3 regions of the Streptomyces subrutilus genome follow, and region 3 is predicted to be linked to each of the others. Evidence: riboswitches for the same ligand, from Rfam matches in the RefSeq annotation. Region 3 holds a riboswitch; each other region holds the start of a gene.
What was found. Region 3 has a riboswitch for cyclic di-AMP ahead of CP968_RS06260 (LysM peptidoglycan-binding domain-containing M23 family metallopeptidase). Riboswitches for the same ligand answer to the same signal wherever they lie in the genome.
Positions count from the first base shown of each region.

Region 1: another riboswitch for cyclic di-AMP. It lies ahead of CP968_RS19990 (transglycosylase family protein); the one in region 3 lies ahead of CP968_RS06260 (LysM peptidoglycan-binding domain-containing M23 family metallopeptidase).
Region 2: another riboswitch for cyclic di-AMP. It lies ahead of CP968_RS08750 (M23 family metallopeptidase); the one in region 3 lies ahead of CP968_RS06260 (LysM peptidoglycan-binding domain-containing M23 family metallopeptidase).

Region 1 covers NZ_CP023701.1:4,539,483-4,546,694, forward strand. The annotation lists gene CP968_RS19970 (nucleoside triphosphate pyrophosphohydrolase) at 1-214, shown strand, start outside; gene CP968_RS19975 (globin domain-containing protein) at 204-1,421, opposite strand; gene CP968_RS19980 (cytochrome P450 family protein) at 1,552-2,826, shown strand; gene CP968_RS19985 (transglycosylase family protein) at 2,929-4,002, shown strand; cyclic di-AMP (ydaO/yuaA leader) riboswitch at 4,280-4,452, shown strand; gene CP968_RS19990 (transglycosylase family protein) at 4,456-5,163, shown strand; gene eno (phosphopyruvate hydratase) at 5,440-6,726, shown strand; gene CP968_RS20000 (FtsB family cell division protein) at 6,819-7,212, shown strand, end outside.
Region 2 covers NZ_CP023701.1:2,049,700-2,056,911, forward strand. The annotation lists gene CP968_RS08735 (bifunctional acetate--CoA ligase family protein/GNAT family N-acetyltransferase) at 1-1,639, opposite strand, end outside; gene CP968_RS08740 (HPr family phosphocarrier protein) at 1,825-2,106, shown strand; gene CP968_RS08745 (GntR family transcriptional regulator) at 2,351-3,028, opposite strand; gene CP968_RS08750 (M23 family metallopeptidase) at 3,207-4,007, opposite strand; cyclic di-AMP (ydaO/yuaA leader) riboswitch at 4,020-4,179, opposite strand; gene CP968_RS08755 (M16 family metallopeptidase) at 4,363-5,730, opposite strand; gene CP968_RS08760 (M16 family metallopeptidase) at 5,751-7,106, opposite strand.
Region 3 covers NZ_CP023701.1:1,441,854-1,449,065, reverse strand. The annotation lists gene hpnH (adenosyl-hopene transferase HpnH) at 1-82, shown strand, start outside; gene CP968_RS06270 (aspartate aminotransferase family protein) at 79-1,512, shown strand; gene CP968_RS06265 (tyrosine-protein phosphatase) at 1,533-2,351, opposite strand; cyclic di-AMP (ydaO/yuaA leader) riboswitch at 2,661-2,833, shown strand; gene CP968_RS06260 (LysM peptidoglycan-binding domain-containing M23 family metallopeptidase) at 2,838-3,839, shown strand; gene CP968_RS06255 (SGNH/GDSL hydrolase family protein) at 4,003-4,788, shown strand; gene CP968_RS06250 (MBL fold metallo-hydrolase) at 5,002-6,249, shown strand; gene CP968_RS06245 (sensor histidine kinase) at 6,445-7,212, shown strand, end outside.

The DNA of each region.
Region 1 (7,212 bases), 3.1 Mb from region 3:
CCAGCCCGGCCTCGCGCTCGCGGCCAAGCTCGCCGGCCGGGTCCGTACGGCCGGCCTGCCGGTGGAGCCGCCCCGCGGCGAGGGCGTCGGATACGAGCTGCTGGCGCTGGCCGCGCGCGCCGAGGCGGCGGGCACCGATCCCGAGACCGCGCTGCGCGCGGCGGCCCGTGCCTACCGGGACGCCATCCGGGCGGCCGAGGGCCTCACTCCGTAGCCGGGCCGCCGCCCCGGGGCGCACGGCCCGAGGGGTTGTGCCACTGCGGCGCCGGGGGGTCGATGAACCACTCCCCGAAGCCCAGCGGGCGCCCGTTCGCGCCCTGGCCGCGGCCCGCGGCGGGCACGGAGTCGTGGAAGGTCCGGTCGGCGGGGGCGCCCAGCCCCGCCAAGAGGTGCGCGGTCTCCTGCACGAACGGGGCCGGCCCGCTGAGGTAGACGTCCTGGTCGGGCCACCGGCCCCGGTTGCCGAGCGCGGTGGCCAGCCGGTCGGTGGCCTGGTTGCGGTGGCGTCCGGGCGCGGGCGTGATGTAGGTGACCGCGAGCCAGGGGCAGGTCCCGGCGTACGCGTCGATCAGCGGGCGGTCGTAGAGGTGCGCGGCGTCCCGGGCGACGACGAAGAGCCGTACCTCCTGATCGGGAGGGTGCTGTGCCAGCTCCTCCAGCAGGGCGCGGACCGGGGCCCAGCCGGTGCCCGCGGCGATGAGGCTGGCCGGGCGTCCCGCGCGGCGGAAGGTCAGCTGCCCGCAGGCGGCGCCCAGGCGCAGCCGGTCGCCGGGCCGCGTCTCGGCGACCAGGGCGGGGCTGAGCCGGCCCCCCTCGATCCGGCTGACGTGCAGGTCGACCGTGCCGTCGGGGCGGGGCGCGTTGCCGAGGGAGTAGGTGCGCCAGGTGCGCGGCACCCGGTCGCTGCTCACGCTCGCGTACTGACCCGGGAGATGGGGGAAGGGGAGGGCCGGCCGGAGGGTGAGGACGCCGACGTCCTGCCCGTACCGGAGGTGGCGGACCACCTCCGCGTCCCACCAGGGCGGCCCCTCGCCCGCGGCGGCGCCGGCCGTCATCGTGTCGGCGATCAACTGGTAGGCCTCGGCCCAGGCCTTCTCCGCCCGCGGGGTCCAGGCGTCGCCGGCGGTCTCGGCGAGCGCGGCGAGGAGGCTGGCGCCGACCGCCGTGTAGTGCGCGGGGCCGGCCAGGAACTTGCGGTGGTCGCGGCCGAGCTCGCGGAGGTAGGGGAGGAGGGTCTCGTCCTCCAGGTGCCCGATCACGTGGGTGAGCGCGGCGAAGAGCCGGTCGCGCTGGCGCTCCATGTCCTCGGCGGAGGCGGGGAAGAGCGCGCGCATGTCCGGGTTGTGCCAGAACAGGTGCGAGTAGAAGAACTTGACCGCGTGCTCGGCCCTTCTCTCCACCACCGCGAAACTGCTCTTCAAGATCCTCGCATCCACAAGAGCGAAAGTAGGAACGCCGCGGAAGCCGGCGTCAAGTGTGGGCGGATCTACGGACAGCCGCGACGAACCGCCCGAATCGGGTGGCGGGCCGGCGCCGGGATACGGTCCTGGGGTGCATGAGCAGACCCCCGCCACCCCAGCCGACGCTCCCTCCGCCCAGGGCCCGACCCTGTTCGACTGGGAGTTCGCGACCGACCCGTACCCGGCCTACGCCTGGCTGCGCGAGCACGCGCCGGTGCACCGCACCAGGCTCCCGAGCGGGGTCGAGGCCTGGCTGGTCACCCGGTACGCCGACGCCCGCCAGGCCCTCGCGGACCAGCGGCTGAGCAAGAACCCGGCCCATCACGCGGAACCCGCGCACGCCAAGGGCAAGACCGGCATCCCCGGGGAGCGCAAGGCCGAGCTGATGACGCACCTGCTCAACATCGACCCGCCGGACCACACCCGGCTGCGGCGGTTGGTGTCGAAGGCGTTCACCCCGCGCAGGGTGGCCGAGTTCACCCCGCGGGTGCAGGAGCTCACCGACCACCTCATCGACGGGTTCGCGGAGCGGGGCGAGGCCGACCTCATCCACGAATTCGCCTTCCCGCTCCCCATCTACGCCATCTGCGAGATGCTCGGCGTCCCGCGCGAGGACCAGGACGACTTCCGCGACTGGGCCGGGATGATGATCCGCCACGGCGGCGGGCCGCGCGGCGGGGTCGCCCGCTCGGTCAAGCAGATGCGGACCTACCTCGGTGAACTCATCCACCGCAAAAGGGATGATCCGGGCAATGACCTGATCTCCGACCTGATCCGCGCGAGCGACCACGGCGACCACCTCACGGAGGCCGAGGCCACCGCGATGGCCTTCATCCTGCTGTTCGCCGGCTTCGAGACGACCGTGAACCTCATCGGCAACGGTGTCCACTCCCTCTTCATGAACCCGGGCCAGCGCGCCCGCCTCCAGACCTCCCTGGCCGCCGGGGAGCGGGGCCTGCTGGAGACCGGCGTCGAGGAGCTGCTGCGCTACGACGGCCCCGTCGAGCTCGCGACCTGGCGGTTCGCCACCGAACCGCTCACCCTGGCCGGACAGCGGGTGGCGGCCGGGGACCCGGTGCTGGTCGTCCTCGCGGCGGCCGACCGCGACCCCGCGCGCTTCGCCGAACCCGACACCCTCGACCTCGCGCGCACCGACAACCAGCACCTCGGCTACGGGCACGGCATCCACTACTGCCTGGGCGCGCCGCTCGCCCGGCTGGAGGGCCAGACCGCGCTCGCGACGCTGCTGACGCGCCTGCCGGACCTGGAACTCGCCGTACCGGCCGAGGAGCTGCGCTGGCGGGGCGGGCTCATCATGCGCGGCCTGCGCACCCTTCCGGTCCGCTTCACGCCGCGGGGGCGCTGAGCCCCGCCTGACCACGCGTCAGGCGCGGTCCGAACTTGTGACAATCGTTCGAAGGCCGCTAGGTTCTGCCGTTACCCCGCTGTTATGCGAAAGGTGCACCTCATGCGTTCCGGGAACGGCCGCCACAGACGCCCCCGCCAGGTCCCCGCCCTGGTCGTCACCGCAGGAGTCACCGGCTCCGCGCTCGCCCTGCCGCTGCTCGCCGCCACCAACGCGACGGCCGCCGACACCTCCACCTGGGACCGGGTCGCCGAGTGCGAGAGCGGCGGCTCGTGGAGCGCGAACTTCGGCAGCGGCGCGTACGGCGGGCTCCAGTTCACGCAGGAGCAGTGGAAGAACGCCGGCGGCCTCGACTTCGCCGAGCGCCCCGACCTCGCCAGCCGCTCCCAGCAGATCGCCGTCGCCGAACGGGTGCTGGCCGCCCAGGGCCCCCAGGCGTGGCCGCTGTGCGCCGCCACGGCGGGCCTGGCCCAGCAGGGCGCCGCCGCCGAGGTGGACCCCGGCCTGCCCGGCTCCGGCGGTGCGGCGGCCCCCACCCCGAACCGCCCCGACGCCGACGTCCCCGTCACCGGCACCGGTGCGCCCTCCACGGACTTCGGGGCGCCGACCCCGCTGCCGAGCCCGTCCGACCTCCCCGACGGCCCGCTCGCACCCTCCCTCGGACTGCCCGTCATGCCGGCGCCCGACGACCCGGCCACGAGCCCGGCCGACCCGACGGCCCCCGCGGACCCCACCGCCCCGACCGTCCCGGGTGAACCCGCCACGCCCGCGCCGGACGGCTCCACGCCCCCGGCCGACCCGACCGCGCCGGCGGACCCGACCGCGCCCGCGGACCCCACCGCGCCCGCCCCTTCGCCCTCCGGCACCCCCGACCCCTCGGGCGGAGCCACGCCCCAGACGACGACCGGCGCCTCCACCGACCCCTCCGCCCTGCCGTCCGTCCCGGAGGGCAGCGGCAAGCACCGCGGTACCCCGGCGGCCGAGGAGTCCGGCGCGGCTGACGGGGCGTCGGAGCCCTCCTACACGGTCAGATCGGGCGACAGCCTGACCGCCATCGCGTCCGCCAACGGACTCAAGGGCGGTTGGAACGCGCTCTACGAGGCCAACGAGCAGGTCATCGGCAAGGACGCGGACCTGATCAAGCCCGGTCAGAACCTGGATCTAAGCGCGGAATAGCGGCACTTCGGGCACCCGTAAAGCTGCTGATTGTCCGTTTTCTGTAAGTGAGACATGCGTCTCTTCGCTCCAACTGGCGTGTCCCACCCGGCGGCTGCCGCAAACCCCGTCCTCACCTGCGCAAACGTCCCCGCAGGGGGCGCAAGCAAGGGTGGTTTCCCCCCGATGTTGCGCGTTGAACATCGGGGGGAGACCTGTCTACCTTCTGAGTCGCCCGCCACCGCGGGCTCCTTCGACCGCATCGCCGAATCCTGCCGGCGGACGGGGGGAACAGTCGTCGCGTCAAGCGCCGAAGGCAGGAGCGGGGGAACCAAGGTAGGCGCCGGGAGCGGCCGTTGAGAGACGGTCACGCCACCGGCTAGGGGTTAAGCCGTGCGCTAGGTCGCACGGCCGGGCAACTCACTCGCCCGAACCCGACAGCTCACCTCGTAGGCGTCGGTGAGGAGAAACTCCATGCTGCTTTCCGGCAAGGGCAAGCACCGCCGCGGTTCCAAGGCCGTCCGCATCGTCACGCTCGCCGGTGTCGCCGGTGTGGCCGTGGCCGCCCCCCTGATGGCCGCCGGCTCCGCCAGCGCCGCCACCGCGTCCGAATGGGACAAGGTCGCGCAGTGCGAGTCCGGTGGCAACTGGTCCATCAACACGGGCAACGGCTTCTACGGCGGCCTGCAGTTCACGTCCTCCACCTGGGCCGCGTACGGCGGCAAGGCGTACGCCGCGCAGGCCAACCAGGCCAGCAAGTCGCAGCAGATAGCGATCGCCGAGAAGGTCCTCAAGGGCCAGGGCAAGGGCGCCTGGCCGTCCTGCGGCGTCGGCCTGTCCAAGGCCTCCTCCGGCGGCTCCGTCGAGGCCCCGGCCAAGAACCAGCAGAAGACCGAGTCGAAGAAGACCACGCAGGCCGCGCCGAAGAAGGAGACCAAGCGCTCCCAGGCCCCGACCACGCGCTCCGAGCGCTCCGAGGCCCCGGCCCCGACCGCCAAGCCGAAGGCCCAGGCCCCGAAGACCGGCACCGGTTCGTACGAGGTCAAGTCCGGTGACACCCTCGGCACCATCGCCGAGGCCAACGGCGTCAACGGCGGCTGGGAGAAGCTCTTCGAGCTCAACAAGGGCGTCGTCACCGACGCCGACCTGATCTTCCCGGGTCAGAAGCTCCACCTCGGCTGAACGGTGCGGCCCTGACCGCACCCGGCCCCGTCCGTCCCCGCAGGGCCCCCACCGCCCGGCGCGCCTCCCCCCGCGCGCCGGGCGGCGGCGCGTGCCCGGCCGGACCGCGATGATCAAGGGTCCAATGTCCTGGAAGAGGGGTATTCGGGCCCTTTTTCGTCCCAGGACCCGGGCGGTCGGCCGGCCGAGTGCCCGGAGCCGGTTAGGCTCTAAGCGGCAAGGCCATCCCACGGCCTGACACGCCACCGCACACCCAGCGTCACATCCCAGAAGGAGATGCTCGTGCCGTCCATCGACGTCGTCGTAGCCCGGGAAATCCTGGACTCCCGAGGCAACCCCACGGTCGAGGTCGAGGTGGGCCTCGACGACGGCAGCACCGGCCGTGCTGCCGTTCCGTCCGGTGCCTCCACCGGTGCATTCGAGGCCATCGAGCTCCGTGACGGTGACCCCAACCGTTACATGGGCAAGGGTGTCGAGAAGGCCGTCCTCGCCGTCATCGAGCAGATCGGGCCGGAGCTCGTCGGCTACGACGCCACCGAGCAGCGCCTGATCGACCAGGCCATGTTCGACCTGGACGCCACCGACAACAAGGGCTCGCTCGGCGCCAACGCCATCCTCGGCGTGTCCCTCGCCGTCGCCCACGCCGCGTCCGAGGCCTCGGACCTCCCGCTCTTCCGCTACCTCGGCGGCCCGAACGCGCACCTGCTGCCCGTTCCGATGATGAACATCCTCAACGGCGGGTCGCACGCCGACTCCAACGTGGACATCCAGGAGTTCATGATCGCCCCGATCGGCGCGGAGTCCTTCTCCGAGGCGCTGCGCTGGGGCGCCGAGGTCTACCACACCCTCAAGAAGGTCCTCCACACCAAGGGCCTCTCCACCGGGCTGGGCGACGAGGGCGGCTTCGCCCCGAACCTGGAGTCCAACCGCGCCGCGCTCGACCTCATCGTCGAGGCCATCAAGCAGGCCGGCTACGTCCCGGGCAAGGACATCGCGCTCGCGCTCGACGTCGCCGCGTCCGAGTTCTACAAGGACGGCAAGTACGAGTTCGAGGGCCAGTCCCGCTCGGCCGCCGAGATGACCGAGTACTACGAGGAGCTCGTCTCCGCGTACCCGATGGTCTCCATCGAGGACCCGCTGTACGAGGACGACTGGGCCGGCTGGAAGACCCTCACCGACCGTCTGGGCTCCAAGGTCCAGATCGTCGGCGACGACCTCTTCGTCACCAACCCGGAGCGCCTGGCCCGCGGCATCGAGGAGGGCTCCGCGAACGCCCTGCTCGTGAAGGTGAACCAGATCGGTTCGCTGACCGAGACCCTCGACGCCGTCGAGATGGCCCAGCGCAACGGCTTCAAGTGCATGATGTCGCACCGTTCCGGCGAGACCGAGGACGTCACCATCGCCGACCTCGCCGTCGCCGTGAACTGCGGTCAGATCAAGACCGGCGCCCCGGCCCGCTCGGACCGCGTCGCCAAGTACAACCAGCTGCTGCGCATCGAGGAGATCCTCGACGACGCCGCCGTGTACGCCGGCCGCTCCGCCTTCCCGCGCTTCAAGGGCTGAGCCTTCGCCTAGCCTCCGTACGTCCCCGCACTCGGTCCCGTACCGTGTGCGGGGACGTATTGCGTAGTGCGTACCGAGGAGAGGCGGGGTCAATGGCCGGGAACCGGGATCGGTTCTCCACCTTCTCGACCGCGACCAGGCTCAAGCAGCTCGGCGAGCGGACCGCGGCACACGTCTACCGCTCGCAGTCGCGCCGCCAGGTCCGCCGCAGCCGGCTCACCGGCCGCGCCGCGCTCCTGGTCCTCGTCCTCTGTACCCTGGTCGTCGCCCTCGCGTATCCGATGCGCCAGTACGTGTCCCAGCGCTCGGAGATCGCGGAGCAGCAGCGGGCGGCCGCCTCCGCGCGGGACCGCCTCGAACGGCTCCGCGACGAGAAGGCCCGCTGGCAGGACAACGCCTACGCGGAGCAGCAGGCGCGCAAGCACCTGCACTTCCTGCGCCCGGGGGAGATCGGCTTCATCATGAGCGACCCCGGCGCCGAGGGCA
Region 2 (7,212 bases), 610 kb from region 3:
CCAGCGCCCCGCGGAAGTCGTCCGGGGCCGCGGCGGTGGTCAGGTCGCGCGGGGGCAGCGGGCGCAGCCCCTGGGCGAGGCAGGCGTCGTAGGTGAGGACGCCGAGGGACTCGGAGTTGCCGAGGATCGCGATCCGGGGCCCGGCCGGGAGCGGCTGGGAGGCCAGCAGCAGGCCGACGTCCACCAGCTCCGTGACCGTGTCGACCCGGATGACGCCGGCCTGCCGCAGCAGGGCCGAGACGGTGGCCTCGGGCAGCCGGGTGCCGGGGACGACGTGGCCGGCGGGGGTGTGGCGGCCGCCCTTGGCCACGACGACCGGTTTGACGGCCGCGGTCCGGCGGGCGAGGCGGGTGAACTTGCCCGGGTTGCCGAGGGTTTCCAGGTAGAGCAGGCCGACGTCGGTGGCCTCGTCCTCGTACCAGTACTGGAGGATGTCGTTGCCCGAGACGTCCGCCCGGTTGCCCGCGGAGACGAAGGACGACAGCCCCTCGCCCCGGCGCAGGAGGGCGGAGAGCAGGGCGATCCCGATGGCCCCGGACTGGGTGAACAGGCCGATCCGGCCCCGGGCCGGCATGGGCGCGGGGGCCAGCGAGGCGTTGAGCCCGACCTCCGGCGCGGTGTTGATCATGCCGAAGGCGTTCGGCCCGATCAGCCGCATCCCGTACGAGCGCACCTGGCGGACGAGTTCGCGCTGGCGGGCGAGGCCGGCCGGGCCGCTCTCCCCGTACCCGGCGGACAGCACCACGAGCCCCTGCACGCCGTGCGCTCCGCAGGCGGCCACGGCCTGCGGCACCCGGTCCGCGGGGACCGCGACCACCGCGAGGTCGACCGGGGCCCCGATGGCCTCGACGCTGCGGTAGGCGCGGACGCCGTCGAGCAGGTCGGTGGCGGCCTCCTCGTTCACGGCGTAGAGGTGGCCGTGGAAGCCGCTGTCGCGGAGGTTGCGCAGGGCTGCGGCGCCCACGCCCCCGCCGGAGCGGCTGACGCCGATCACGGCGACCGAGCCGGGGGCCAGCAGCCGCTGGAGCGAGCGGGCCTCGGCGCGCTGTTCGCGGGCGCGCTGGACGGCGAGGGACTCGGCGGTGGGTTCGAGGTCGAGGGTGAGGTGGACGGAGCCGTCCTCGAAGCTGCGCTTCTGCTGGTAGCCGGCGTCGGTGAAGACCTTGATCATCTTGTTGTTGGCGGGCAGCACCTCGGCGGCGAACCGGCGGATGCCGCGCTCGCGGGCGACCGCTCCGATGTGTTCGAGGAGCGCGGAGGCGACGCCGCGGCCCTGGTGGGCGTCCTGGACGAGGAAGGCGACCTCGGCCTCGTCGGAGGGGCCGGTCGCGGACCGCCCGTCGGAGCCGATGCGGTCGTAGCGGACGGTGCCGATGAACTCCCCGCCGGTGGTCGCGGCGAGGCCGACCCGGTCCACGTAGTCGTGGTGCGTGAAGCGGTGCACGTCCCGGTCGGACAGGCGCGGGTACGGGGCGAAGAAGCGGTAGTACTTCGACTCGTCGGAGACCTGTTCGTAGAAGCTGACCAGGCGGCCCGCGTCCTCGGTGGTGATGGGCCTGATCCGGGCGGTGCCGCCGTCGCGCAGGACGACGTCGGCTTCCCAGTGGGCCGGGTACGAGGGGTCCGACTCGGTGGTCATGGGGCCACCTTACGGCGGCCGGCGGCCGGGCCGCGTGCGCGCGGCGCGTTAGGCGACCCGGGGCAAACCAGTGCAAGCTGTGGAAGGTCGAACGGCGCCGGATCCGGGCCGAAAGTCGGTCTGGAGCATTCGGGACGTCGTGAGAGACTGGTCTAGACAACCGTAAGAACCTGAAGGGCATCACCATGGCAGAGCGCCGCGTCAACGTCGGCTGGGCCGAGGGCCTGCACGCTCGTCCCGCCTCGATCTTCGTCCGTGCGACGACCGCTTCCGGCGTCCCGGTGACCATCGCGAAGGCCGGCGGCGACCCCGTCAACGCCGCTTCCATGCTGGCGGTCCTGGGCCTGGGCGCCCAGGGCGGCGAGGAGGTCGTCCTCGCCTCCGACGCCGAGGGCGCGGACGCCGCGCTGGACCGCCTCGCGAAGCTGGTCGCCGAGGGTCTCGAAGAGCTCCCCGAGACCGTCTGACCCTTCGGGTTCGAGCCACCCGCCCGCACGACGAAGCCGCGGCCCCCGCTCGGGGGCCGCGGCTTCGTCGTGCCGCACGGACGTGACGCCGCGCGCCGATTCGACCCGCCGCGCGCATACGAATACCGAATCCGGCGCACACATTCCCCTCGCCGCCGAATGCGCACCGCGTGCGGACCGAATTCACAGCGCCCGGGAATTGATACGGCGGCGCACGGACACCGCTCTTTGTATACGGCCCTTGTTAATGACGGCCACTCGGAATGTTTACGGCAGGTTGCGAACCGCTCACCGCCGGCCGGGGCCGCGGCCGGTGCGCCGCCGCGGCGCGGTCCGCGTGCGCCGCGGTGAGGGCCCGGGCCCGCTCCGCGTCCCCGCGGGCCACCGCGTCCACGATCGCGCCGTGCTCCGCCCAGGACTCCACCGGCCGGGCCGGGGCCCCGACCACGTACATCCACGCGACCTTGTGCCGCAGCTGGGTGAGCAGCGCGATCAGACCGGGGCTGCCGGAGGCCTGGGCCAGCGTCTCGTGGAACCACCCGCCCAGCGCCCGCAGATCCTCCCCCTGCCCCCGCCTGGCCCGCTCCTGGCCCAGCCGGACCAGCCCGCGCAGCACCTTCAGGTGGGCCTCGGTGCGCCGCCGGGCCGCCCGGGCCGCCGCCAGCGGCTCCAGCAGCGTCCGCACCTCCAGGAGGTCGGCCGCCTCCTGCGCGGTCGGCTCGGCCACGCAGGCGCCCGCGTGCCGGCGCGTGGTCACGAACCCCTCGGACTCCAGGGTGCGCAGCGCCTCGCGGACCGGGACGCGCGAGACGCCGTACCGGCGGGCCAGCACCTCCTCGGTCAGCCGTCCGCCCGGCTCGAAGACACCGGAGACGATGTCGTCGCGGATTGCCGTGCATACCGCGTGCGCAGGAATACGCAAGACCGAACCTCCGCCTATTTCCGACTCCCGTACCGGATGCCGTCGCTTCGTGCTGCGACTCTATTGCAACACACGACAATTTCCGAGAGCGGCCGGAAAAGCGAAACGTTCGCAAAAGACCCCGGCTCGCGGTGCGAGCCGGGGTCTTCGGTGAAGCGGGGGGGGTGCGCCCCGGGGGTCAGAGGCTGACGTTGTGCGAGCGCAGGTACGCGAGCGGGTCGATGTCCGAGCCGTACTGCTCGCCCGTGCGGGCCTCGAAGTGCAGGTGCGGGCCGCTGGAGTTGCCGGTGGAGCCCGAGCGGCCGATCTGCTGTCCCGCGGTGACCTTGTCGCCGACGGAGACGCTCAGCGAGAGCATGTGCCCGTACTGGGTGTAGGTGCCGTCGTTGTGCTTGATGACGACGTTGTTCCCGTACGCGCCGCCCCAGCCCGCCTCGACCACGGTGCCGGCGCCGACCGCGTGCACGGAGGTGCCCTCGGCGGCGTGGAAGTCGATGCCGGTGTGGCTGCCGGAGGACCACATGCCGCCGCCCGCGTGGTACTGCGTGCTGACGTAGGAGCCGTCGACGGGGGCCACGAAGGTGTTGAGGCGCTTGCGCTCCTCCTCGCGGGCCGCGCGCTCGGCCGCGTCGCGCTCGGCCTTCGCCTTGGCCTCGGCGAGGCGCTTGGCCTCTGCGGCGCGCTGCTTGGCCTCGGCCTCGGCCTGGGCCTGCGCGGCGGCGTGCTCGGCCGCGCGCTGCTGGGAGGCGGCCTGGTTCTGGATCTCGCCCGCGAGGTCGTCGGCGACGACGACCGCGTTGTACCCGGCGTCCGGGATGGCGTGCTGGGTGTTGTCCGCTGCGAACGCCGGAGCTGCGACGGCCCCGACGACACCGGTGGTCGCGAGGGCGGCTATGCCGGCGTAACCGGCGGTCTTGCGGCTCAGACGGCTACCGCCGCGGTGCTTGCCGGAGCCGGCGGGGGTGCTGCCAAACGCCATGAAGGGGTCGATCCTTTCCTTCCCTCTCGCCTACCGGGTTAGCTGACGGGTTCGGAGCAGGAAGGTCTCCTACGGGCTTCCTCTTGCGAGGCGGCCCGATTCACCCCAGGGACTTGTGTGGGTCCCCGGCTCCCCAGGCTCGCGCCTGACGGGGACTCGGCGATCGCTGTCCGGTGCCGCGGGTGCGGCGGGCACAACTGACGAACAGCACGGCCGACGCTAGGCGGATCATGAGCGGATCACCAAACAGACGTAGGCTTTTGTTACCTACGCCACATCACATAAAAGCAACGACGCCACCAAACAGACAAAAGGGGCCCCGGCCGACGTGCGGCCAGGACCCCTCGCGCGGACGTCAGTTGCCGACCACGCTCACCTCGCCGATCCCGAGCGCGCGGACCGGCGCCTCGATCTGCGCCGCGTCGCCCACCAGGACCGTGACGAGCCGGTCCGCCGGGAAGGCCTTCACGACCGCCGACGTCGCCTCGACCGTGCCGGTTTCGGCCAACTGCGCGTAGAGCCGCGCCTGGTAGTCGTCCGGCAGCTCCTGCTCCACCTGGTCGGCGAGGGTGCCGGCGACCGAGGCCGCGGTCTCGAACTTGAGCGGGGCCACGCCCACCAGGTTCTGCACCGCCACGTCGCGTTCGGCGTCGGTCAGACCGCCCTCCGCGAGGGTGCGCAGCACCTTCCAGAGGTCCTCCAGCGCCGGGCCGGTGTTGGGGGTGTCCACCGAGCCGCTGATGGCCAGCATCGAGGCGCCCTTGCCGTCGGCGGTGGAGCGCAGCACCTGCCCGAAGGCGCGCACGCCGTAGGTGTACCCCTTCTCCTCGCGCAGCACCTTGTCCAGGCGGGAGGTGAGGGTGCCGCCCAGGCAGTACGTGCCGAGCACCTGGGCGGCCCAGACGCGGTCGTGCCGGTCCGGGCCGATCCGGCCGATCAGCAGCTGCGTCTGGACCGCGCCGGGCCGGTCCACGATGACCACGCGGCCGGTGTCGTCGGCGGTCACCGGCGGCACCGGCCGGGGGGCCGCCGAGTCGCCCGTCCAGGTGCCCAGGGTGTCGGCCAGGACGGTGTCCAGGTCGATCCCGGTCAGGTCGCCGACGACCACCGCGGTGGCGGTGGCGGGGCGTACGTGGGCCTCGTAGAAGGCCCGCACGGCCGCGGAGTCGATGCGGGCGACCGTCTCCTCGGTGCCCTGGCGCGGGCGGGAGATCCGCAGGGTGGCCGGAAACAGCTCCTTGGAGAGCTGCTTGGCGGCGCGGCGCTGCGGGTTGGCCAGCTCGTGCGGGATCTCGTCGAGCCGGTTGCGGACCAGCCGGTCCACCTCGGCGTCGGCGAAGGCGGGGGCGCGCAGGGCCTCGGCGAGCAGGCCGAGCGCCTTGTGCAGCCGGGAGGCCGGGACCTCCAGGGAGACCCGCAGGCCGGGGTGGTCGGCGTGCGCGTCGAGGGTGGCCCCGCAGCGCTCCAGCTCGGCGGCGAACTCCTCGGCGGAGTGCTTGTCGGTGCCCTCGGACAGGGCGCGCGCCATGATGGTCGCCACGCCGTCCAGGCCCTCGGGTTCGGCGTCGAGCGGGGCGGCGAGGTTGATCTCGACCGCGACCACCTGCTGGCCCGGGCGGTGGCAGCGCAGCAGGGTCAGGCCGTTGGACAGCTCACCGCGCTCGGGGGCCGGGAAGGCCCACGGCTGCGGCTCGCCGGCCTCCGGGCGCGGGTGGAAGGTCATCGTGACGGCTGCGGTGTCGCTCACTGCTCCGCCCCTTCGTTCTCGTCGTTCTCGTCGGTCCCGGCTGCCGCGTCCGGTGCGGCCAGCGGCTCGTAGACCAGCACCGCGCGGTTGTCGGGGCGCAGCCGGGCCGCGGCCACGGCCTGGACCTCCTCCGCGGTGACGGCCAGCACCCGCCGGACGGCGGTCAGGGCGAGCTGCGGGTCGCCGAACAGCACCGCGAAGCGGCACAGTTCGTCGGCGCGGCCGGCCACCGTGCTGAGCCGGTCCAGCCATTCGCGCTCCAGCTGCGCCTGGGCGCGCTCCATCTCCTCGGCCGTGGGGCCCTCGGCGGCGAACCGCGCGAGCTCCTCGTCGACGGCCGCCTCGATGTCGGGCACCTCGACCCCGCCGGAGGTCTTCACGTCCAGCCAGCCCAGCGAGGGCGCCCCGGCCAGCCGGAGCATGCCGAAGCCGGCCGCGACGGCCGTCTGGTCGCGGCGCACCAGGCGGTTGTGGAGCCGCGAGGACTCGCCGCCGCCGAGCACGGTGAGCGCCACGTCGGCGGCGTCGCACTCCCGGGTGCCGTCGTGCGGGAGCCGGTAGGCGGCCATCAGGGCGCGGGCCGGCACCTCCTCGACGATCTCCTCGCGCAGCTCGGCGCCCATGACGTCGGGCAGCGCGCCGTCGCGCGGCGGCTGCTTGCCGTCGTGCGCCGGGATCGAGCCGAAGTACTTCTCGACCCAGGCGAGCGTCCGCTCCGGGTCGATGTCGCCGACGACCGACAGCACCGCGTTGTTGGGCGCGTAGTACGTGCGGAAGAAGTGGCGGGCGTCCTCCAGGGACGCCGCGTCCAGGTCGGCCATGGAGCCGATCGGGGTGTGGTGGTACGGGTGGCCCTCGGGGTACGCGAGGGCCGTCAGCCGCTCGAAGGCCGTGCCGTACGGCACGTTGTCGTAGCGCTGGCGGCGCTCGTTCTTGACGACGTCGCGCTGGTTCTCCATGGACTCCTCGTCCAGGGCGGCCAGCAGCGAGCCCATGCGGTCCGCCTCCAGCCAGAGCGCGAGCTCCAGCTGGTGGGTCGGCATCGTCTCGAAGTAGTTGGTGCGCTCGAAGCTGGTGGTGCCGTTGAGGGAGCCGCCGGCCCCCTGGACCAGCTCGAAGTGCCCGTTGCCCGGTACGCTCGCCGAGCCCTGGAACATCAGGTGCTCGAAGAGGTGAGCCAGACCGGTGCGCCCCTTGACTTCGTGGCGCGAGCCGACGTCGTACCAGAGGCAGACCGCGGCGACCGGGGTCAGGTGGTCTTCGGACAGCACCACGCGCAGGCCGTTGGCCAGCCGGTGCTCGGTCGCTGTCAGGCCGCCGGAGCCGGCCTGGGCTGTGGCCGTGTGACCCATGGGCATGTGGTCCCTTCGATCGCGATGCAGAGATTTCCGTCAGACCTGCCACTGTATGCAAGCGCGTCGACAGCCGGAGAAGTTCCCGGGTCACACCTGGGTCGGA
Region 3 (7,212 bases):
CCTCGCCACCATGGGGTCCCTCAAGGAGTCCCTGCGCGCGGCCCGGGAGACGATCGGCGGGAACCGGGAAAAGTCGGCATGAGCACGCCGTCGGGCCGGGGGAGGACGCAGGGGGAGGGGGCCGGCCGGGGCCGGGGCTTCGACCTCGGCGCCCTGCTGGCCGAGCGCGGCGGCGAGCGGTACGAGCTGCACGCCCGCCACCTCAACCACCAGCTGCCCCGGATGCTGCACACGATCGGCTTCGACAAGGTCTACGAGCGGGCCGAGGGCGCCCACTTCTGGGACGCCGAGGGCAACGACTACCTCGACATGCTGGCCGGCTTCGGCGTCATGGGCCTGGGCCGGCACCACCCGGTGGTCCGGCGAGCCCTGCACGACGTCCTCGACGCCGGGCTCGCCGACCTGACCCGCTTCGACTGCCAGCCGCTGCCCGGGCTGCTGGCCGAGAAGCTGCTCTCGTACAGCCCGCACCTGGACCGGGTCTTCTTCGGCAACAGCGGCACCGAGGCCGTGGAGACGGCCCTGAAGTTCGCCCGGTACGCCACCGGGAGGCCCAGGATCCTCTACTGCGACCACGCCTTCCACGGGCTCACCACGGGCTCGCTGTCGGTGAACGGGGAGGGCGGCTTCCGGGACGGCTTCGCCCCGCTGCTGCCCGACACGAGGATCGCCCTCGGGGATCTGGCCGCTCTGGAGCGGGAGCTGCGCAAGGGCGACGTGGCCGCCTTCGTGGTCGAGCCGATCCAGGGCAAGGGGGTCCTGGCGGCCCCGCCCGGTTTCCTGCCCGCGGCGCAGGAACTGCTGCACCGGCACAAGGCGCTCCTGATCGCGGACGAGGTGCAGACCGGCCTCGGCCGGACCGGGGACTTCTACGCGTACCAGCACGAGCCGGGCGTGGAGCCGGACCTGGTGTGCGTGGCGAAGGCCCTGTCCGGGGGGTACGTGCCGGTCGGCGCGACCCTCGGCAAGGACTGGATCTTCAAGAAGGTCTACTCGTCCATGGACCGGGTGCTCGTCCACTCCGCGAGCTTCGGCTCCAACGCGCAGGCGATGGCGGCCGGCCTGGCGGTGCTGTCCGTCATGGAGGACGAGGAGGTCGTGGCGAACGCCCGGGCCACGGGCGACCTGCTGCGCGGCCGGCTCGCCGCCCTCGTGGACGACTACGAGCTGCTGTACGAGGTGCGCGGGCGCGGGCTGATGATCGGCATCGAGTTCGGCCGGCCGTCGTCGCTGGGACTGCGCTCGCGGTGGACCGTGCTCCAGGCGGCCCGCAAGGGGCTCTTCGCCCAGATGGTCGTGGTCCCGCTGCTCCGGAAGCACCGCATCCTCACCCAGGTGTCCGGAGACCACCTGGAGGTGATCAAGCTCATTCCGCCGCTGATCGTGGACGAGGCGGACGTGGAGCGGTTCGTCGGGGCCTTCCGCGAGGTCATGGACGAGGCGCACGGCGGGTCCGGGCTGATGTGGGACTTCGGCAGGACGCTGGTGAAGCAGGCCGTCGGCAACCGGTGACGGCGGCCCGCTCCGGCGGGTCAGTCCAGCAGCCGTGCGCGCAGCCGGTCGAGGGCCTCGGGCGACAGCCCGAGGCCCTCCGTCAGGTAGGACGGGACGCCGCCCCACCGTTCGTCGATGGTGTCGAAGGCGGCGGTCAGGTACGCGGCGCGGGCGTCGAACAGCGGGGCGAGCAGCTCCGCGACCTCGGGGGCGCGCGTCTCCTGCGTCTCGCCGCTCCGGCGGACCCGGTAGCGCCGGTGCGGGGCGTTGGACTCCAGGTAGTCCGCCACGATCGCCTCCCGCTCGACGCCCAGCGCGAGCAGGGTGACGGCGATCGACAGGCCCGCCCGGTCCTTCCCGGCCGCGCAGTGCATGAGCGCGGGGACGCTGTCGGCGGCGAGCGCGCGCAGCACGCGGCCGTGTTCGGCGGTGCGGTTCGCGATGATCGAGCGGTAGGAGTGCGCCATCCGGGCCTCGCCCTTCCCGTCGCCCAGGAGCGAGCGGAGCCGGGCCAGGTCGCCGTCGCGGACCAGCTTCCAGAACTCCCGGCCGTCGGCCGGGTCCGAGAGCGGGATGTTGACGTTCCGCACCCCGGTCAGTTCCACGTCCGGGCCCTCCAAGGCGTGGTCGGCGTCGTTGCGGAAGTCGAAGACGGTGTGGAGCCCGAGCGAGTTGAGGAACTGTGCGTCGGTTTCGGTGGCATGTGCCAGATGTCCGCTTCGGAAGAGTCGTCCTGGCCTGACCCTCCGTCCGTCGGTCGTGGGCAGCCCGCCCACGTCGCGGAAGTTCCGCACTCCGGCCAGTTCCGGTTCCGGTTGCGGCAGTCCCTGCGGGGTCGGGGGTATCTGCTGGGTCACGTGAACTCCTCCGCATCGTCGTCGGTGTCCGAATTACACTACTTGGCAACAACTTGCCATATCCGGAGGCGAGATCGGGCCCTCCCCGTGAGCCAGATCATACGGTGACCGTGAGTGCCTGATCGGCAAAGCCGAATGGCCCGGCCCGGGCGGTTGTTGGCGGTCGGGAATGGACGGAGGGTGACGGGAATTCAGCGGCTTCCACACACCTGGGATTCCGTCAGGAAATTCGTGGCTTGTTACCCGGCACCTCGCTCGATTACCTTCGCGATCGATCCGGGTGGACCGCCTAATCCTGCCGCCTCCCGGAAACCGCACCCGACTATTCGCGCGCGGCAGGAGCGGGGGAACCAGGTAAGCCGCCGTCCACGGTGTTCGCACCGGGACGGCTCGGGGTGAAGCCGTGCGCGTTCCCCGCGCGGACGGCCGGACATCTCCAGTCCGAACCCGACAGCTCACCTCGCAGGCGACGGAGAGGAATCCGCCATGCCCGCAAAGGGTAAGCACCGCCGCCCCAAGTCCCGCTCGCTGTCCCGCGGTTTCGCCGTCGCCGGCACCGGCGGCGCCGCCCTCGCGCTGCCGCTGCTGGGGGCCACCGGCGCCCAGGCGGCCGGTGCTCCGGCCGCCGCCCCGTCGCTCGCCCCGGCCGCGGCCGTCGCCCCGGCCGCACAGCTCCCGTCCCTACCGCAGGCCGTCCCCGCCGCCCGGGCGGCGGCCGCCCCGACCGTCTACACGGTCGTGGCCGGCGACTACCTCTCCAAGATCGCCGCCGACCGCAGCCTGACCGGCGGCTGGCAGCAGCTCTACGCCGACAACCGCGCAGCCGTCGGCAGCGACCCCTCCCTGATCCACCCGGGCCTGCGCCTGACCCTCGGTGCGAAGGGCGACCGGGCCGCCGCTCCCGCCCCCGCGGAGAAGCCGGCCCGGACCGCGCAGAAGCCCGCCGAGACCCGTACGTCCGGCGGCGCCGCCGAGCAGGCCGCCCCCGCCCCGAAGGCCGCGCCCCAGGCCCGGCCGAAGGCGACGCAGAAGCCCCGGCCGCAGAACGGCGAGAGCGCCACCGGCACGGGCGCCGTGACCGCCGCCGGCTTCGTCGCCCCCGTCGGCGGCGGCATCTCGACCCAGTACCGGGCCAGCGGCGCCATGTGGTCCTCCGGCTACCACACGGGCGTCGACTTCATCGCGAGCTCCGGCACCACGGTCAAGGCGGTCGGCGCGGGCACCGTCGTCTCCGCCGGATGGGGCGGCGCGTACGGCAACGAGGTCGTCATCCGGCACGCGGACGGCAAGTACTCCCAGTACGGCCACCTCTCCTCCCTGTCGGTCTCGACCGGCCAGAGCGTCACCGCCGGCCAGCGCATCGGACTCTCCGGCTCGACCGGCAACTCCTCCGGCCCGCACCTGCACTTCGAGATCCGCACCGGCCCGTCCTACGGCTCGGACATCAGCCCGCTGGCCTACCTCCGCTCCAAGGGCGTCAGCCTCTGACGGCACCCGCCGCCGGAGCGCGCGCACGCGGCGGGCCGGGACCCGAGGGGGGTCCCGGCCCGCCGCGTACGTATTCCTTATCCAGCGGGTGGTATAGATCACGGTCCGTCAAGCCCTGGTTACGTTGGCGTAGGTCGGGCGTCGGGGTGAAGGATGGTCCTTCGTGGCAGCGACGACGACGACACTCAAGACCATCGGCTCGTACGCGGCGATCGGGGACAGCTTCACCGAAGGCGTGGGCGACCCGGGGCCCGGGGGCTCCCCTCTCGGCTGGGCGGACCGGCTGGCCGTGCTCCTGGCCGACCAGCGCGACGAGCACGACTTCCGCTACGCGAACCTGGCCGTGCGCGGCCGGCTCCTCGACCAGATCGTGGCCGAGCAGGTCCCGCGGGCCAAGGCGCTCGCGCCCGACCTGGTGACCTTCTGCGCGGGCGGCAACGACATCATCCGGCCGGGCAGCGACCCCGACCGCGTGGCCGAGCGGTTCGAGGCGGCCGTCGCCGACCTCACCGGGTCCGTCGGCCTTGTCATGATCACCACCGGCTTCGACACCCGGGGCGTCCCGGTCCTGCGGCACCTGCGCGGCAAGGTCGCGACGTACAGCGCCCACGTGCGCTCCATCGCCGACCGCTACGACTGCCCGGTGCTCGACCTCTGGTCGCTGAGGTCCGTACAGGACCGCCGCGCCTGGGACACCGACCGGCTCCACCTGTCGCCCGAAGGGCACACCCGGGTCGCGCTGCGCGCCGCGCAGGTGCTCGGGCTCCGGGTGCCGACCGACCCCGACCAGCCGTGGCCGCCGATGCGGCCGCGCGGTTCGGTGGACGCGACCCGGGACAACATCCAGTGGGCCCGCGAGCACCTGGTGCCCTGGATCGGGCGGCGGCTGCGCGGCGAGTCGTCCGGGGACCACGTGGCGGCGAAGCGCCCGGACCTGATGCCGCTGTAGCGACCGGCGCACAGGGGCGGCAGGGGACGCGGGCGCGGGCCTTCGACCCGGGGCGACGGGCCGGCCCGCGGCGCGGTGCGCGGGTCCTTCGGCCCGGGGCGGAGCGCGACACGCGGGGGCAGACGGCCCGGAGTGGAATCCTCCGGGGCCGACGTGCGTTGGGATGGGGGTAGACGTCCACGATCCCGTGTCCCCACCGTTCCAGGAGGCGCCTTGTCCGGCTCCCGTCCCTTGCGTCCACGGCTGCGTGCCCTGCGGCCCGAAGCCTTCGGCGCGGACCCGTCCGGAGCCCGGCTGGAGCGCATCCGCCGCTCGCCGAACTTCGCCGACGGCGTCTTCCAGAACCCGGTCGGCGCGCGGACCCGGCCCTCCGGGTCCATGACCGAGTTCGCGAAGATCTACTTCCACAAGGAGCAGCGGCTGCGGCGCAACCCCGGCGCGCCGATCCCCGTCTACCCCACCACCCTCGCGGAGCTGGCCAAGCCGCCCGCGACCGGGCTGCGCCTGACCTGGATGGGGCACTCCAGCGTGCTCGCGGAGATCGACGGCCGCCGGGTGCTGTTCGACCCGGTGTGGGGCGAGCGCTGCTCCCCCTTCCCCTTCGCCGGCCCCAGGCGCCTGCACCCCGTGCCGGTGCCGCTGGCCTCCCTGGGCGCGGTCGACGTGGTGGTCATCTCCCACGACCACTACGACCACCTCGACCTGCCGACGATCAAGGACCTGGCCGGTACGGACACGGTCTTCGCGGTCCCCCTCGGCGTCGGCGCGCACCTGGAGCGCTGGGGCGTCCCGGCCGACCGGGTGCGCGAGCTGGACTGGAACGAGAGCACCCGGGTCGCCGGCCTCACCCTCACGGCCACCCCCGCCCGGCACTTCTGCGGCCGGGGCCTGCGCAACCAGCAGCACACCCTGTGGGCCTCCTGGGTGGTCGCCGGGGACGCGCACCGGATCTACCACAGCGGCGACACCGGGTACTTCCCCGGTTTCCAGGAGATCGGCGCCGCGCACGGCCCCTTCGACGCCACGATGATCCAGATCGGGGCCTACTCGGAGTACTGGCCGGACATCCACATGACGCCCGAGGAGGGCATGCGCGCCCACCTCGACCTCCAGGGCGGCGTGCCGCACGGGGCGATGCTGCCGATCCACTGGGGCACCTTCAACCTGGCCCCGCACCCGTGGGACGAGCCCGGCGAGGGCACCGTCGCCGCCGCCGAGGGGGCCGGGGCGGCCATCGCCCTGCCCATCCCGGGCCAGCCCTTCGAACCGGGCGCCGCCGACGTGCCCGCCGCACCGTGGTGGCGGCCCTTCGTCCGCATCGCCGCGCCGCAGACGGGGCCCGTCACCGCTCCGGCACCGGCGGCCGCACCCGGGACGGAGCCCGGCACCGGACCGGTCTCCGGATCCGGCGCGGGAAGCCGTCCGGCCGGGCGCGAGGAGTCCGAGGCCGTCGGGTCCTGAGCGGATCGGGCGGGGCACGGCCGCCCCCGCGGATTCGGGCGGCCGTGCGAGCGTTCCACCGGGAGCGGGAAGCAGGGCCGCCAAGTTCCCCAACTGCCCGTCCGGGCCGGGAGCGCGCGGTCTAGCGTGGGTATCCGGTGATCAACACCGGACCCCGGGAACGCTGGGGCCGGGCCCCACGTACCGAGGACGCCGATGTCCGGACCCCGCGCCGCCCGTCACGCCCCGTCGAGGCACGCCGTCACCGGCGCCGCCCGGCAGAAGCGCCCCCCGCTCGCCCGGGCCGCCGTGCTGCCCACCCTCGCCGCCGGACTCAGCGGCGCCGCCGCGGTGATCTTCACCCTGCAGCTCGGTGGCGGCGCGGGCGAGCGGGACCCCCGGCTGTGGCCGGTGCTCACCGGCTGCGCCCTGCTGGTCGTCGCCGCGCTCGCCGCCGCCCTGCTCAGTGCCCAGCGCTCCGCCAAGGCCGTCCACGACCGGTGCGAGGCGCTGCGGCGCTCCAGCGTGCGCGGCCGGCAGGAACTGCGGATCGCCGCCGATCTGCTCGTACGCGGCGAGACCCCGCCGCGTCCGGTGCGCACCGGCCCGGCGGCGCCGTCGACCGACGGCGACGCACCGGGGCTGGACGGGTTCCGGCTGCTCTCCCAGGAGCTCCGCGCGGCCCGGGAGCAGGCCCACACCACGCTCGTACGGCTCGCAGGCCGGGCCGCGCCCTCCGACAGCGACCGGAAGGTCGAGGTCTTCGTCGCCCTCGCGCGCCGCCTCCAGTCCCTCGTGCACCGGGAGATCTCCCTGCTGGACGGCCAGGACACCGCGGTCGAGGACCCCGCCCTGCGCAAGGAGCTCCGCCACGCCGACCACCTCGCCGCCCGCATCCGACGCCACGCCGAGAACCTCGCCGTCCTCGGCGGCGCCGCGTCGCGCCGGCAGTGGACCCGGCCCGTCGAACTGCGCGAGGTGCTC